Regions from separate parts of the Streptomyces sp. NPDC008137 genome, predicted to be linked through region 2. Evidence: riboswitches for the same ligand, from Rfam matches in the RefSeq annotation. Region 2 holds a riboswitch; the other holds the start of a gene.
What was found. A riboswitch is a leader RNA that binds a small molecule or an ion and turns the genes downstream of it on or off. The one in region 2 is predicted to bind S-adenosylmethionine.
Positions count from the first base shown of each region.

Region 1: another riboswitch for S-adenosylmethionine. It lies ahead of thrC (threonine synthase); the one in region 2 lies ahead of ACFZBT_RS19460 (aminotransferase class V-fold PLP-dependent enzyme).

Region 1 is NZ_JBIBHN010000049.1:23,577-30,879, reverse strand. It holds gene groL (chaperonin GroEL) at 1-31, opposite strand, end outside; gene ACFZBT_RS39270 (cold-shock protein) at 527-730, opposite strand; gene ACFZBT_RS39265 (MoaD/ThiS family protein) at 1,179-1,454, opposite strand; gene thrC (threonine synthase) at 1,557-2,843, opposite strand; SAM riboswitch class I at 2,862-3,018, opposite strand; gene ACFZBT_RS39255 (glucosyl-3-phosphoglycerate synthase) at 3,179-4,123, shown strand; gene ACFZBT_RS39250 (trehalose-6-phosphate synthase) at 4,242-5,714, shown strand; gene otsB (trehalose-phosphatase) at 5,721-6,548, shown strand; gene ACFZBT_RS39240 (DUF3263 domain-containing protein) at 6,658-6,921, opposite strand; gene ACFZBT_RS39235 (extracellular solute-binding protein) at 6,957-7,303, opposite strand, start outside.
Region 2 is NZ_JBIBHN010000010.1:216,386-223,688, reverse strand. It holds gene ACFZBT_RS19460 (aminotransferase class V-fold PLP-dependent enzyme) at 1-1,319, opposite strand, end outside; SAM riboswitch class IV at 1,453-1,569, opposite strand; gene trpD (anthranilate phosphoribosyltransferase) at 1,643-2,707, opposite strand; gene ACFZBT_RS19450 (cytochrome b N-terminal domain-containing protein) at 2,835-4,457, opposite strand; gene ACFZBT_RS19445 (Rieske 2Fe-2S domain-containing protein) at 4,454-5,524, opposite strand; gene ACFZBT_RS19440 (c-type cytochrome) at 5,521-6,333, opposite strand; gene ACFZBT_RS19435 (heme-copper oxidase subunit III) at 6,415-7,035, opposite strand; gene ACFZBT_RS19430 (hypothetical protein) at 7,181-7,303, shown strand, end outside.

The DNA.
Region 1 (7,303 bases), on a different contig from region 2:
CCTCCTCGTCGAACGCGATGATCTTGGCCATGTGAAGTGGTCCCTCCAGGACTGGGGGTGATTACTTCGGACCGCGCCCGCGCCCGCGACGGACGGCTCGCCAGCCTCGTGGTTCCTTCCCCACACGGCCTGCGGGCCTCACCGACCCGGTCCTTACGTTGTCACTCTCACCTTCAGAGTGCTAACGCAATGATTAGCACTCGGCCTAGGCGAGTGCAAGCGCCTCTCGGGATACGGCGGCCCGCTCAGCCCCCGGCGAACGGGGCGCGCCCGGCTCATCCGCAGGCCGCGGACAGCGCTACGGCGGATCACCCGAGACGGGGCGCCCTCGGGCGCGGCGGACTTCCACGAACCGCCGCCCCGCCGCCCTTCGCCCCCCCGCCGCCCTTCGCCCCCCCGCCGCCCTTCGCCCCCCCGCCGGCCCTTCGCCCCGGCCGCCCGCCGGACAGACCGAAGGGCCCGCACCCCAGGGGGTGCGGGCCCTTCAGAGAAGACCTGCCGCTTGCGGTTTGTCGTGGTCGCGCGTTCAGGCAGCGACGCGAACCATGTCGGCCTGTGGACCCTTCTGGCCCTGCGAGATCTCGAACTCGACCCGCTGACCCTCTTCAAGGGTGCGGTAGCCGTCCATCTGAATCGCGCTGTAGTGGACGAAAACATCCGCACCACCGTCGACCGCGATGAAGCCGTACCCCTTCTCCGCGTTGAACCACTTGACGGTGCCCTGAGCCATGCCTAACTCCCCTATTACTGGCCCTTGCACAGATCCGCACTTCGCGGATCCGGGTCAGACCTCACCCCCCACGGATTGGGGGCGTGCGCCGGAACGCGTCGACCGCGGCCGAATGTATCTGTCCAACTGCCCTCTGCAACAGGTCAATCGGACGAGAATTCTGGACGTGCGGCATCCGGAATGTGGGGAGAATTCGCCAGACTTCAGGGCAAGTCGGGCCACACAAAGGGAACAAAAGCCGCGAAAGACACACACACTTTGGCTACATCTTGTCGGGCCCGCGGCAGGAATTCAGGGTGGCCGATCAGGGGATCGGGGTCGCGTTCCCCAACTGTACCGCGCTCAACCACACAGAATTGCCCCCTCCGCTTCTCTCACGGAGGGGGCAATTCAATCAACGCTCAGTGACGGCCGTTACCGATGGTAATAATCAAGCCGGTCGACCGGTTCAGCCGCCGGCGACGGCCGGAATGATCGACACCCCGGCGCCGTCCGGCGTGGCCGTCTCTAGGCCCTGCTCGAACCGCACGTCGTCGTCGTTGACGTAGACGTTGACGAACCGGCGCAGCTTGCCCTGGTCGTCCAGCACCCGGGCGGCGATCCCGGTGTGGTTCTTCTCCAGATCGGCGATGACCTCCCCGAGGTTCCCGCCCTCGGCGGCGACCTCGGCCTGCCCGCCGGTGTAGGTACGCAGGATGGTGGGGATTCGAACGGTGACGCTCATCGGAATATGACCTCCGGTTTCGGTTGAGCTACGGCTGGGCCGCGCACCCAGGGGCGCGGGGAACTGCGCGACCAGCCCCCACCGGCCCGCAGCAAGCAACGATCAGACGAGTCCGGCGTCCCGGAACGAGTCCAGGTTGGGCCGGATGGTCGCGGTCAGCCCGGTCCCCGCAACCGCGTCCAGCGTCTTGAGACCATCCCCCGTGTTCAGGACCACCGTGGTCTTGGCAGGGTCGAGCACCCCGTTCTCAAGCAGCTTCTTCGTCACCCCCACCGTCACCCCACCGGCGGTCTCCGCGAACACCCCCTCGGTCCGCGCGAGCAACTTGATCGCCTCGACGACCTGCTCATCCGTCACGTCCTCCACGGCCCCACCCGTACGCCGCGCGATGTCCAGCACGTACGGCCCGTCCGCCGGGTTGCCGATCGCCAGCGACTTGGCGATGGTGTCCGGCTTCTGGGGACGTACGACGTCGTGCCCGGCCTTGAACGCCGTGGACACCGGCGAGCAGCCGAGCGCCTGCGCGCCGAAGATCTTGTACGGCTTGTCCTCGACGAGACCGAGCTTGATCAGCTCCTGCAGCCCCTTGTCGATCTTCGTGAGCTGCGAGCCGGAGGCGATCGGCACGACCAGCTGGTCGGGGAGCTGCCAGCCGAGCTGCTCGCAGATCTCGTACGCCAGGGTCTTGGAGCCCTCGGCGTAGTACGGCCGCAGGTTGACGTTGACGAAGCCCCAGCCCTCGCCGGCCGGGTCGCCGATCAGCTCGGAGCAGAAGCGGTTCACGTCGTCGTAGTTGCCCTCGATGCCGACGAGCTCGCCGCCGTAGACCGCGGCCATGACGACCTTGCCCTGCTCCAGGTCGTGCGGGATGAACACGCAGGAGCGGAAGCCGGCGCGGGCCGCGGCGGCGCCCACCGCACCGGCGAGGTTGCCGGTGGAGGAGCAGGACAGGGTGGTGAAGCCGAAGGCGCGGGCGGCCTCCAGGGCCTGGGCGACGACGCGGTCCTTGAAGGAGTGCGTCGGGTTGCCGGAGTCGTCCTTGACGAAGAGCTTGCCGGCGTCGACACCCAGCTCACGCGCGAGGTTGTCGGCCTTGACGAGCTTGGTCCAGCCGGGGTTGATGTTCGGCTTGTCCGCGACGTCGGCCGGGACCGGCAGCAGCGGGGCGTAGCGCCAGATGTTCGCGGGGCCCGCTTCGATGCGCTTGCGGAGCTCTTCGGTCTCGTAGGCCGAGAAGTCGTAGGCGATCTCCAGCGGGCCGAAACACTCCTCGCACGCGAAGACCGGGCCGAGGGGAACGCGGTGGCCGCACTCGCGGCAGCTCAGGGCGGCGGCGGGGCCGAGGTCTACGGTGGATTCGGTGGTGCTTGCAACAGTCTGCGCAGCCATGTGAGGCGAGGCCCTTTCTCCTCATCTTCCTCACGACGCATCTCGCCGTGAGACGGATTTGGCACCTTCCCGAGCCGGGAGCCTCGCGCGTGTGGTCGACGGTGACCTACGAGTACCGACTGGAGGGTTGCCGGGACTTCAACGGGCCGTTTCCCTCTGTCCCTCTGGATGAGCTGTATTCGGTTGTCGTGTCGACGTGGGTTGACCCCGGACATGCGATGGTCACCCGCGTTGTTCAAGACTGTAACCGACGACCAGGACAGTTGAGATAGTCGTCCGAACCGCGAGATGGCTCACAGTCCGTCCCGCCGAGAGCACGCAGAGGAGCCGCCACGGTGCTGGAAGAAGTCGAGCGCTGGCTGAGCACCCGTTCCTGGTCCGCGACCGATCGCCCCCTCCACCAGATACTCGCCGCCAAGCAGCGCACGGGCCAGACGGTCAGTGTCGTGCTGCCCGCGCTGAACGAGGAGGAGACCGTCGGCGACATCGCCGCCGTGATCCGCCACGACCTGATGCGGCAGGTGCCGCTCGTCGACGAGCTGGTCGTCGTCGACTCGGGCTCGACGGACGGTACGTCGGAGGTGGCGGCGGCCGCGGGCGCGACGGTGGTGCACCGGGACGCGATACTCCCGCGGCTGCCCGCGGTGCCCGGCAAGGGCGAGGTGCTGTGGCGCTCGCTGCTCGCCACCCGCGGGGACATCGTCTGCTTCGTCGACGCGGACCTGCGGGACTTCTCCTCCGACTTCGTCTCCGGGATCGTCGGCCCGCTGCTCACCGACCCGGACGTGGACCTGGTCAAGGCCATGTACGACCGTCCGCTCGGCGGCGCCGCCGGGCAGGGCGGCCGGGTCACCGAGCTGATGGCACGCCCGCTGCTCAACATGCACTGGCCGCAGCTGGCCGGCTTCGTGCAGCCGCTCGGCGGCGAGTACGCGGCCCGCCGCTCGCTGCTGGAGCAGCTGCCGTTCCCCGTCGGGTACGGCGTCGAGCTGGGCATGCTGGTCGACGCCCTGCACCTGGCGGGCCTGGACTCCCTCGCCCAGGTCGACGTCGGGGTGCGCAAGCACCGGCACCAGGACGGGCAGGCGCTGGGCCGGATGGCCGCCGCGATCTACCGCACGGCCCAGCTGCGGCTGGCCCGCGGGCATCTGATCCGGCCGTCCCTGACGCAGTTCGAGCGGGGCGGGGACGGCTTCGAGCCGCGGACGTACTCCGTGGACACCGAGGAGCGTCCGCCGATGGTGGAGATCGCCGAGTACCAGGCGCGGAAGGCCGCCTGACCGTGGCCGGGCAGTGGCCTGACAGTGGCCTGACCGGGGCTGTTTTCGGCCGGGCGGGTCAGGGGGCCGACCAGGTCCGTACGTTTGAGCGTTTCCGGGCCGGGCTAGGTTGAGGGCTATGGCTTCTACGTACGGTGCTGCACAGGTGCTGGTGGCCTCCAACCGCGGCCCGGTCTCCTACGCGGTGGGCGAGGACGGTTCGCTGAACGCCAAGCGGGGCGGCGGCGGACTGGTCTCCGGGCTCTCCGCGATCGGCTCGGACGCGGACGCGCTGTGGGTCTGCTCGGCCCTGTCCGACGGCGACCGCGAGGCGGTCCGGCGCGGGGTCGGCGAAGACGGCGTGCGGATGCTGGACATCCCGGCCGACGTGCACGCCGACGCGTACAACGGCGTCGCCAACTCGGTCCTGTGGTTCGTCCACCACATGCTGTACCAGACACCCCTGGAGCCGGTCTTCGACGCGGAGTTCCGGCGGCAGTGGACGTCGTACGAGGCGTACAACCGGGCGTTCGCGGAGGCGCTGGCGGAGGAGGCGGCGCAGGGCGCGGCGGTGGTCGTGCAGGACTACCACCTGTGCCTGGTGCCGGGAATGCTGCGCGAGCTGCGGCCGGACCTGCGCATCGGGCACTTCTCGCACACGCCGTGGGCGCCGGCGGAGTACTTCGCGATGCTGCCGGACGACATCCGCGGGCAGCTGGTGTGGGGGATGCTGGGCGCGGACCGGCTGGGGTTCCTCACCTGGCGGTGGGCGCAGGCCTTCATGGGGTGCGCCGGGGCCACGGACAGTGAGCGGATCTTCCCGTCGTGGCCGAGCGGCGCCCCGAAGGCCGTCGAGCACACGCCAACCGGGCGTCCCCCGCTGCGCACCACGTGGATCGGCGTGCACGGCCTGGGCGCCGACGCCGAGTTCCTGCGCGCCCGCGCCCACGAGGCCGACGTCGCCGAGCGGATGGCGGCGCTGAAGGACGAGATCGGCCCGGCTCCGGACGGCGGCGCCCGCCGCACCATCGTCCGGGTCGACCGCACCGAACTGTCGAAGAACATCGTGCGCGGCCTGCTGGCCTACCGGCAGCTGCTCGACGACCACCCCGAGTGGCGCGAGCGCGTCGTGCACGTCGCCTTCGCCTACCCGTCCCGGCAGGACCTCGCCGTGTACCGGGACTACACGGCCGAGGTGCAACGGCTGGCGGACGAGATCAACGCCGCGTACGGGACACCGGGCTGGACCCCGGTCGTGCTGCACGTCAAGGACGACTTCGCGCGCTCCCTGGCCGCGTACCGGCTGGCCGACGTCGCGCTCGTCAACCCCATCCGCGACGGCATGAACCTCGTCGCGAAGGAGGTCCCGCTCGTCTCCGACACGGGCTGCGCGCTGGTGCTGTCGCGAGAGGCCGGGGCGTACGAGGAGCTGGGCGAGGACGCGATCACCGTGAACCCGTACGACATCACCGGTACGGCGGCGGCCCTGCACGAGGCGCTGTCGATGCGCCCGGAGGAGCGGGCCGAGCGGAGCAAGCGCCTGGCGGCGGCGGCCACGGCGTTGCCACCGGCACGGTGGTTCACGGACCAGCTCGACGCGCTGAGGGGCTGACCTGCGATGAGCGCGGAAGCACTGCCGACGCCCGTCACGAAGGCCGGGCAGGAGGGTCTCGACGCCCTCCTCGCGCGGCCCTCCGAGGCGCTGATCGGGCTGGACTTCGACGGGACGCTCGCGCCGATCGTGGCCGATCCGGAGCTGGCCAGGGCCCATCCGGAGGCGCTGGGGGCGCTGGCGGCGCTCGCGCCGAAGGTGGCCGCCGTGGCGGTGATCACCGGCCGCCCGGCCGAGGTCGCGGTCCGCAACGGCGGCTTCGCGGACGTACCCGGTCTCGAACACCTCGTCGTCCTCGGGCACTACGGCGCCGAGCGGTGGGACGCCCGCAGCGGCGAGATCAGCGCGCCCGAGCCGCACCCCGGCGTCGAGGCCGTCCGCGCCGAACTGCCCGGGCTGCTCGAAGGAAGCGGCACCTGGGTCGAGGAGAAGGGCCGGGCGGTGGCCGTGCACACCCGCCGGGCCGCCGACCCGCAGGCCGCCTTCGAGTCCCTGCGCGAGCCGCTCACCGCCCTGGCGACCCGGCACGGCCTGATCGTCGAGCCCGGCCGCATGGTCCTCGAACTCCGCCCGCCCGGCATGGACAAGGGCGTCGCCCTCACCGAGTTCGCCCAGGAGATCGGTGCCGGTTCCGTCCTCTACGGCGGCGACGACCTGGGCGACCTGCCCGCCTACTCGGCCGTGGACCGCCTCCGCGCGGACGGCACCCCGGGCCTGCTGGTGTGCAGCGGCAGCGACGAGGTGACCGAGCTGCGCGAACGGGCGGACCTGGTGGTGGACGGTCCGGAGGGAGTAGTGAACCTACTGACGGCACTGGCGGCCCAGCTCAGCTGAAGCGCCTCCGAAGGGGGCGCGGGGCTGTATCGATGTGCGGCTCCGCCGCGTGGGCGCGACCAGCCCCCACGCACCCGCACACCGCGACGGCCGATCAGCCCCACGGCCCTCAGCGCTCCGCCCGCCGCCTCTCCCGTATCCGCCGCAGCCGATTCACCGTCACGGGATCGTGGGCGAGGGCCCTGGGGTCGTCCAGCAAGGCGTTGAGAAGCTGGAAGTAGCGCACGGGCGCGAGCCCCAGCTCCTCCCGCACGGCCCGTTCCTTCGCACCGGGCCCGGAAAAGCTCCGGCGCTCGAGCGCGAGAATGTCCCGCTCCCGGCGCCCGAGCCCCGGCTCACCCGAGCCCTCGGTGTGCGCGTCGTCCTCGTCCATGCCAGGCACCGTAACGCCCGCCACCGACAACCGGACTACTCCGCGTTCTCCGCCCGGGACGCCTCCGCCTGGAGCCGGCCGAGGACGGCCGAGGGGCTGGCGCCGGGGGCGACGGCCTTGCCGATCCGCTGCTTGATCTCGGCGCTGACGTCGGCCCAAGAGGTCTTGCCGACCGGGTAGAGCTCGGACGTCAGCAGCTCCTCCAGGAACGGCCTGAGGTGCCGGTCCTGCTCGGAGGCGGACATGGTCCCGGACGCGGAGGTGGTGACCGGCAGCAGGTCGTACTCGCGTGAGAAGGCCAGCACGTTCTTCTCGCTGTAGACGAAGTCGAGGAAGTCGCCGACCTGGTCGCGGTTGCCGTTCTTGCGGAAGGCCGTCATCC
Region 2 (7,303 bases):
TGGACCAGTTCCTTGACGGCGTTCACGAACCGCTCGACGTGCTCGTCGGGCGTGCCCGCGCCGAAGCTCACCCGGATGGCGTTGAGGGACTTCTCGCCGGGAGCCGCCTCCGGTGCGCCGCACTCGCCCTGGGTCTGCGGGTCGCTGCCCAGCAGGGTCCGCAGGAGGGGATGGGCGCAGAACAGACCGTCCCGCACCCCGATGCCGTACTCGGCGGAGAGGGCGGCGGCGAAGTGGGAGCTGTTCCAGCCCTCGACGACGAAGGAGATGACACCGACGCGCGGGGCCTCGTCGCCGAAGAGGGAGAGGATCCGCACCTCCGGCACCTCGGCGAGGCCCGTACGCACCTTCTCGATCAGGTACCGCTCACGGGCGACCAGGTTGTCGAACCCGGCCTCGGTGAGCGCCGTGCAGGCGGAGGCGATGGAGTAGGCGCCGATGACGTTCGGGGAGCCGGCCTCGTGGCGGGCGGCACTCTCGTGCCACTCCACGTCGACGCCCCCGTCCGTGCGCCGCGCCACCTTGCGCGAGGCACCGCCGCCCGCGAGGTAGGGGTCGGCGTCCCGCAGCCAGTCGGCCCGGCCGGCCAGGACGCCGGAGCCGAAGGGCGCGTACAGCTTGTGCCCGGAGAAGGCGACCCAGTCGACGTCGAGGTCCGCGACGGACACCGGGTGGTGCGGGGCCAGCTGGGCGGCGTCCAGCACGATCCGGGCGCCGTGGGCGTGCGCGGCGGCGGCGAGTTCCCGTACGGGCCACAGCTCGCCGGTGACGTTCGAGGCGCCGGTGACGCAGACGAGGGCCGGGCCGTAGCCCCCCTCGATCGACACAGTGCGGTCGGCGAGTGCGCGCTCCAGGGTCTCGACGGCCTGGCGGGGGCTGCTCGGGGCGTCGAGGTAGGTGACGTGGGCGTTCCGCCACGGCAGCAGGGAGGCGTGGTGCTCGGTCTCGAAGACGTAGACCTGGCAGCCGTCCGGGAGCGCGGCGGCGAGGAGGTTCAGGGAGTCGGTGGTGGACCGGGTGAACACCACCTGGTCACCGTCCCGGCAGTCCAGGAACTCCGCGACGGTCCGCCGGGCGTTCTCGAAGAGGTCGGTCGACAGCTGGGACAGGTACCCGGCACCGCGGTGGACGCTGCCGTAGTACGGCGCGTAGGCGGCGACATCGTCCCAGACGCGCTGGAGCGCCGGGGCGCTGGCGGCGTAGTCGAGAGCGGCGTAGGTGACCTCGCCCCCGGTCACGAGCGGCACGGTGACATCCCGGCCGAGAACGGGCAGCGAGGCACAGACGGACGGGGCGGCGGCAGCGGTGGAGACGGACATGACGGAACTCCCGTGAAGGCAGGTCGAATCCGCCCGCGAGCACGTACGGCTCAAGCGGGGGTGAAGGAAGAAGGGGGTGCGGAGGCGGGGCTCTGCGGCCCTATCGCATTCGCTGGTTCACGAGAAACTCCTCGTCACGCGCTTGCCACAGACCTCGCTGCCTGCGGCCCGGTCTTCACCCGGGGCACCCCGCCACGGACGGAGGGTTGCCGGACAGTCGGCCGGGGCCTCATGACTGTCACTCATGACCTGATCAGGAAAGTACGTGAAGTGATCGCGGTCCCGCAACTCGTGTCCGCATCGCGGGACCGCGCGCACCTCGGTTACGCGTTGCTGGCCGCCACCCAGCGCTCCAGGGTCCGCTTCGCCGCCCCCGAGTCGATCGACTCCGCCGCCTTCGCCATCCCGGCGCGGATCTGCTCGGCCAGCGGCGCCCCCGTCGGCTCCAGGGCCACCAGCGCGGCCGCCGAGTTCAGCAGGACCGCGTCGCGGACGGGCCCGGTCTCGCCCTCCAGCAGACGGCGGGCGACCTCGGCGTTGTAGGAGGCGTCGGCGCCGCGCAGGGCCTCCACGGGGACCAGTTCGAGGCCCACGTCGCGCGGGTCGAAGGGCTCCTCGGTGACCTTGCCGTCCCGGACGGTCCACACCCGGGACGTGGCCGTGGTGGTCAGCTCGTCCAGACCGTCGTCGCCCCGGAAGACCAGGGAGGAGTTGCCGCGCTCGGCGAAGACGCCCGCGACGATCGGTGCCATGCGCGGGTCCGCCACACCGACGGCCTGGGAACGCACCCGGGCCGGGTTGGTCAGCGGGCCGAGCGCGTTGAACACCGTACGGATGCCCAGCTGGCCGCGGGCCGCGCCCGCGTGACGCAGCGCCGGGTGAAACTTCACCGCGAAGCAGAAGGTGATCCCGGCCTCCTCGGCGACCTCCGCGACCCGGTGCAGGGGCAGCTCCAGATTGACGCCGAGCTTCTCCAGCACGTCGGAGGCCCCGGACGCGGAGGACGCGGCCCGGTTGCCGTGCTTGACGACCTTCGCGCCCGTGCCGGCGACGACGATCGAGGACATCGTGGAGATGTTGACCGTCTTGGCGCCGTCACCGCCCGTGCCGACGATGTCGACCGTCGCCCCGGGCACCTCGATCACGTTCGCGTGCGCGTACATCGTCCGGACCAGGCCGTTGATCTCCTCGACGGTCTCGCCCTTGGCCCGCAGGGCCACCACGAAGCCCGCGATCTGCGCCTCGGTCGCCTCGCCGCGCATGACCCGGTCCATCGCCCAGGCGGTGTCGTCCGCGCTCAGGTGCCTGCCGTCCAGCAGGCCGTTCAGCAGGGCGGGCCAGGAGCGGCCCGCCGCGGTGTCGCCTCCAGCGGGGGTCACAGCGCTCATCAGCCGCTCCTGGGTCGTCGTACGTCACGTAAAAGCCGTGGTCCCCACCCTATCCAGCCCCGGGCACCGCGAAGGGCCCCGTCCGAACACCGGACGAGGCCCTTTGCGTGGCGTGGCGAAGCAGCGATCAGTGGTGGCCGTGGCCGCTCGTGATCTCCCGGTACTCCTCGGCGGTGGGCTTGGGGATCTGGGCGCCCTCGCCGTAGTAGGACTCGCTGAGCTTGGCGCGCAGCTTCTCGGAGCCCTTCACCTTGCGCTCGACGCCGTTCTCGTCGGTCGTCGGACCGATCTCGGCCGGCTGGTACTGCTCGTGCGCGGTGAGCGTGTACATCTGCTCCTGGCTGAGCGGCTCGTGCACCTCGATGAACTCACCGTGCGGCAGGCGCTTGATGATGCCCGACTCGCGGCCGTGCAGCACCTTCTCCTTGTCCCGGCGCTGCAGGCCGAGGCAGATGCGCTTGGTGACGATGAACGCGAGGACCGGTCCGACGAAGAACCCGATCCGGACGAACCAGGTGACCGCGTTGATCGACAGATGGAAGTGCGTGGCGACGATGTCGTTGCCACCGCCGATCAGCATGATGATGTAGCCGGTGACCCAGGCGACACCCACACCGGTACGGGTCGGGGCGTTGCGCGGCCGGTCCAGGATGTGGTGCTCGCGCTTGTCCCCGGTGACCCACGACTCGATGAACGGGTAGAGGGCGATGATCCCGAGGAAGAGGCCGAAGAGCACCAGCGGGATGAACACGCCCAGGACCAGTGTGTGGCCCCAGAAGTTGACCTCCCAGCCCGGCATCGCGCGGATCAGGCCCTCGGCGAAGCCCATGTACCAGTCGGGCTGGGCACCGGTCGACACCTGGTCGGGACGGTAGGGGCCCAGGACCCAGATCGGGTTGATCGTCGCGATGCCGGCGAGGGCCGAGATGACACCGAAGACCAGGAAGAAGAAGCCTCCGGCCTTGGCCATGTAGACCGGCAGCAGCGGCATGCCGACGACGTTCTTGTTGGTCCGTCCGGGACCCGCGAACTGGGTGTGCTTGTGGTAGAAGACCAGGATCAGGTGGCCGACCACGAGCCCGAGCATGATGCCCGGCAGCAGCAGGATGTGGATCGAGTAGAACCGGGCGACGAAGTCGGTGCCCGGGAACTCCCCGCCGAACAGGAACATCGAGATGTACGTGCCCACGATCGGCACGGACAGGATCGCGCCCTGCGTGAAGCGGACACCGGTGCCGGAGAGCAGGTCGTCCGGGAGCGAGTAGCCGGTGAAACCGGTGAACATGCCCAGGACGAACAGCAGGAAGCCGAACATCCAGTTGATCTCGCGCGGCTTGCGGAACGCGCCGGTGAAGAAGACGCGCATCATGTGCACGAACATGCCGGCGAGGAAGATGATCGCCGCCCAGTGGTGGATCTGCCGGATGAGCAGACCGCCGCGGACGTCGAAGCTGATGTCCAGCGTGGAGGCGAACGCCTCCGACATCAGCTGCCCCTGGAGCGGGACGTAACTGCCGTGGTACTCCACCTCGTTCATCGACGGGTGGAAGAACAGCGTCAGGTACACACCCGTGAGGATGATGATGATGAAGCTGTAGAGGCAGATCTCGCCCAGCATGAAGGACCAGTGGTCCGGGAAGATCTTGCGCATGTTGGCCTTGGCCAGGGAGTAGATCCCGAGGCGGCCGTCGGCCCAGTCGGCGACCCGCTCACCCGCGGGCGCCTTGCGTCGTTCTTGTGCAGTGCTCATCCGCGCTCCCAGAATGCAGGGCCGACGGGCTCGTCGAAGTCGCCGAGCGCCTCAAGATAGCCCTCGTCGTTCACGCCGATGCGGAGCTGCGGCAGGGCGTGACCGGCGGGACCGAAGATCACTCGGGCACCGTCGGAGAGGTCGAAGGTGGACTGGTGGCACGGGCAGAGCACGTGGTGCGTCTGCTGCTCGTACAGGGAGATCGGGCAACCGACGTGGGTGCAGATCTTCGAGTACGCGACGATGCCCTCGTGCGACCACTCGAGCTCGCGCTTGTCCTTGATGTTCTCCGGCTGGATCCGGACGATCATCAGGGCGGCCTTGGCGATCTCGTTCTGGAACGAGTGGTCGTGCTCCTCCAGGCCCTCGGGCTTGGCGAAGGTCAGCGAACCGACCGCGACGTCGGACGGACGCAGCGGCTCGTTCGTGTTCATGTTGACGAGCAGCTTGCCCTTGGACCACAGCGTGTGGCGGAGCTTGGTGCCGGGCAGCGGGCCGAGGTCGCGCAGCAGCACGACACCGGAGAGCGGCACCAGCGTGAGCGCGCCGAGCATGGTGTTGCGGATCAGCTTGCGGCGGCCGAGCGCGGACTCCTTGGCGCCCTGCTTGAAGTCCGCGAAGACCTTCTCGCGGACCTCGGGCGTCGCCGCGATCGCGTGCCGCTCGTCGGCGACCTCCACGTCGGACATCAGGGTGCGCGCCCAGTGGACGGCGCCCGCGCCGATGCAGAACAGCGCGATGCCGAGCGTCATGCCCAGCGCGAAGTTCAGGGCGCTGATGTGACCCAGCGGGAAGATGAAGACCGACTTGTCGACCGGGATCGCCACGAACGAGGCGATGAAGGCGACGGTGGCCAGCATCGACACCGTGAACAGCAGAGCGACCGAACGCTCGGACCGCTTGGCGGCCCGCTCGTCGATGTCCTGGATCCGGTGCTCGTGGGGAGGAAGGCCCGGGTCGGCGAACGGGTGCTTGTCGTCCGGGACGCTCACCGCGTCGTGCCCGTGCTGGTCACGTCCCGCGTGCTCGGCGGGCAGGTTCTCTTCTGGAATGTCTTGGCTACTCATGACTTCTTGGCCTTTGCGGTCCGGGCGGCGACCCACACGGCGACGGCGATCAGTCCGCCGAGACCGAAGATCCAGCCGAACAGGCCCTCGCTGACCGGCCCGAGGCCGCCGAGCTCGAGGCCGCCGGGGCTCTCGGTCTTGTCGCTGTTGACCGCGTCGAGGTAAGCGATGATGTCCTTCTTGTTCTCCTCCGACAGCGTGGTGTCGGGGAAGGACGGCATGTTCTGCGGGCCGGTCTGCATGGCCTCGTACAGGTGCTTCGCGGAGACGCCCTCGAGGGTCGGCGCGTACTTGCCGTGCGTCAGCGCGCCGCCCTTGCCGGTGAAGTTGTGGCACTGCGCGCAGTTGGTGCGGAACAGCTCACCGCCCTCGGCGATGTCGGCGCCCTCGGGGCCGTACTGCTCCTCCGTCGGGATGGACGGACCGGCGCCCAGCGAGGCGATGTACGCCGCGAGCTGGTCGATCTCGGCCTGCGAGTAGATGTTCTTCTTCGCCGGGACCTGCGGGCCCTGCGAGGTGGCGGCCGGCATCCGGCCGGTGCCCACCTGGAAGTCGACGGCCGCGGCGCCCACACCCACCAGGCTCGGCCCGTCGGAGGTGCCCTGACCGCCGGTGCCGTGGCAACTGGCGCAGCCGACGGCGTAGAGCTTCTTGCCCTCCTCGATGGTGAGGGACTGGGCGGTTTCGTCGGCCTTCGCCGGGCTCGTCGGTGCGAACACGGCATACAGCCCCCCGGTGCATGCCAGCGCGAGGAGTAGGACGACGAGCGCCGCCAGCGGGTGGCGTCGTCGTGCGGAGAGCTTTTTCACGGATTACCCCGGTGTCAGGATCTTCTGCGTCGATGCTTCTGGGATGCGCGCTTCATGGAGCACGCGTGGATGCGGGCCGCGTTACTTGATCATGTAGATCGTGGCAAAGAGGCCGATCCAGACGACATCGACGAAGTGCCAGTAGTAGGACACGACGATCGCGGCGGTCGCCTGCTCGTGGGTGAACCTGCTGGCCGCGTAGGTCCGGCCGAGGACCAGCAGGAAGGCGATGAGGCCGCCCGTCACGTGCAGGCCGTGGAAGCCGGTGGTCAGGTAGAACACCGAGCCGTAGGGGTCGGAGGACAGGGACAGGCCCGCCTCCTTGACCAGCTCCGTGTACTCGAGGACCTGACCGCCGATGAAGATCGCACCCATCACGAAGGTGACGATGAACCACATCCGGAGCTTCTTCACATCACCGCGCTCGGCGGCGAAGACGCCGAGCTGGCAGGTCAGGGAAGAGAGCACCAGGATGGTGGTGTTCGCCGCCGAGAACGGGAAGTTGAGATGGCCGGCCATCTCCTTCCAGTGATCGGGACCCGTCACCGATCGCAGGGTGAAGTACATCGCGAAGAGGGCCGCGAAGAACATCAGCTCGGAACTCAACCAGATGATGGTTCCGACGCTGGTGAGGTTCGGCCGGTTGACCGACGGGTGCGCGTGCCCGGTTTCTGCTGTCGTTGCTGTCGCCACGACCGACATTATGTCGGTCGCTTATCCCGCCCTCACTCCGGGGGGTGCCGTTCGGAGTGTCTTCGCCTGTCGTACCGGTGTTGACGTGGTGTTCAAGGGAGTAGCATCCCGCCCATCGGGCCTGTCCTTACGACGCTGACGTCACGGAGGAACAATGCAGCCGACCGCCACGGTGCTGGTCTACAGCGACGACTCCAACACCCGCGAGCAGGTGCGGCTCGCCACGGGACGGCGGCCGGCGCCGGACGTCCCTGTGGTGGAGTTCCTGGAGTGTGCG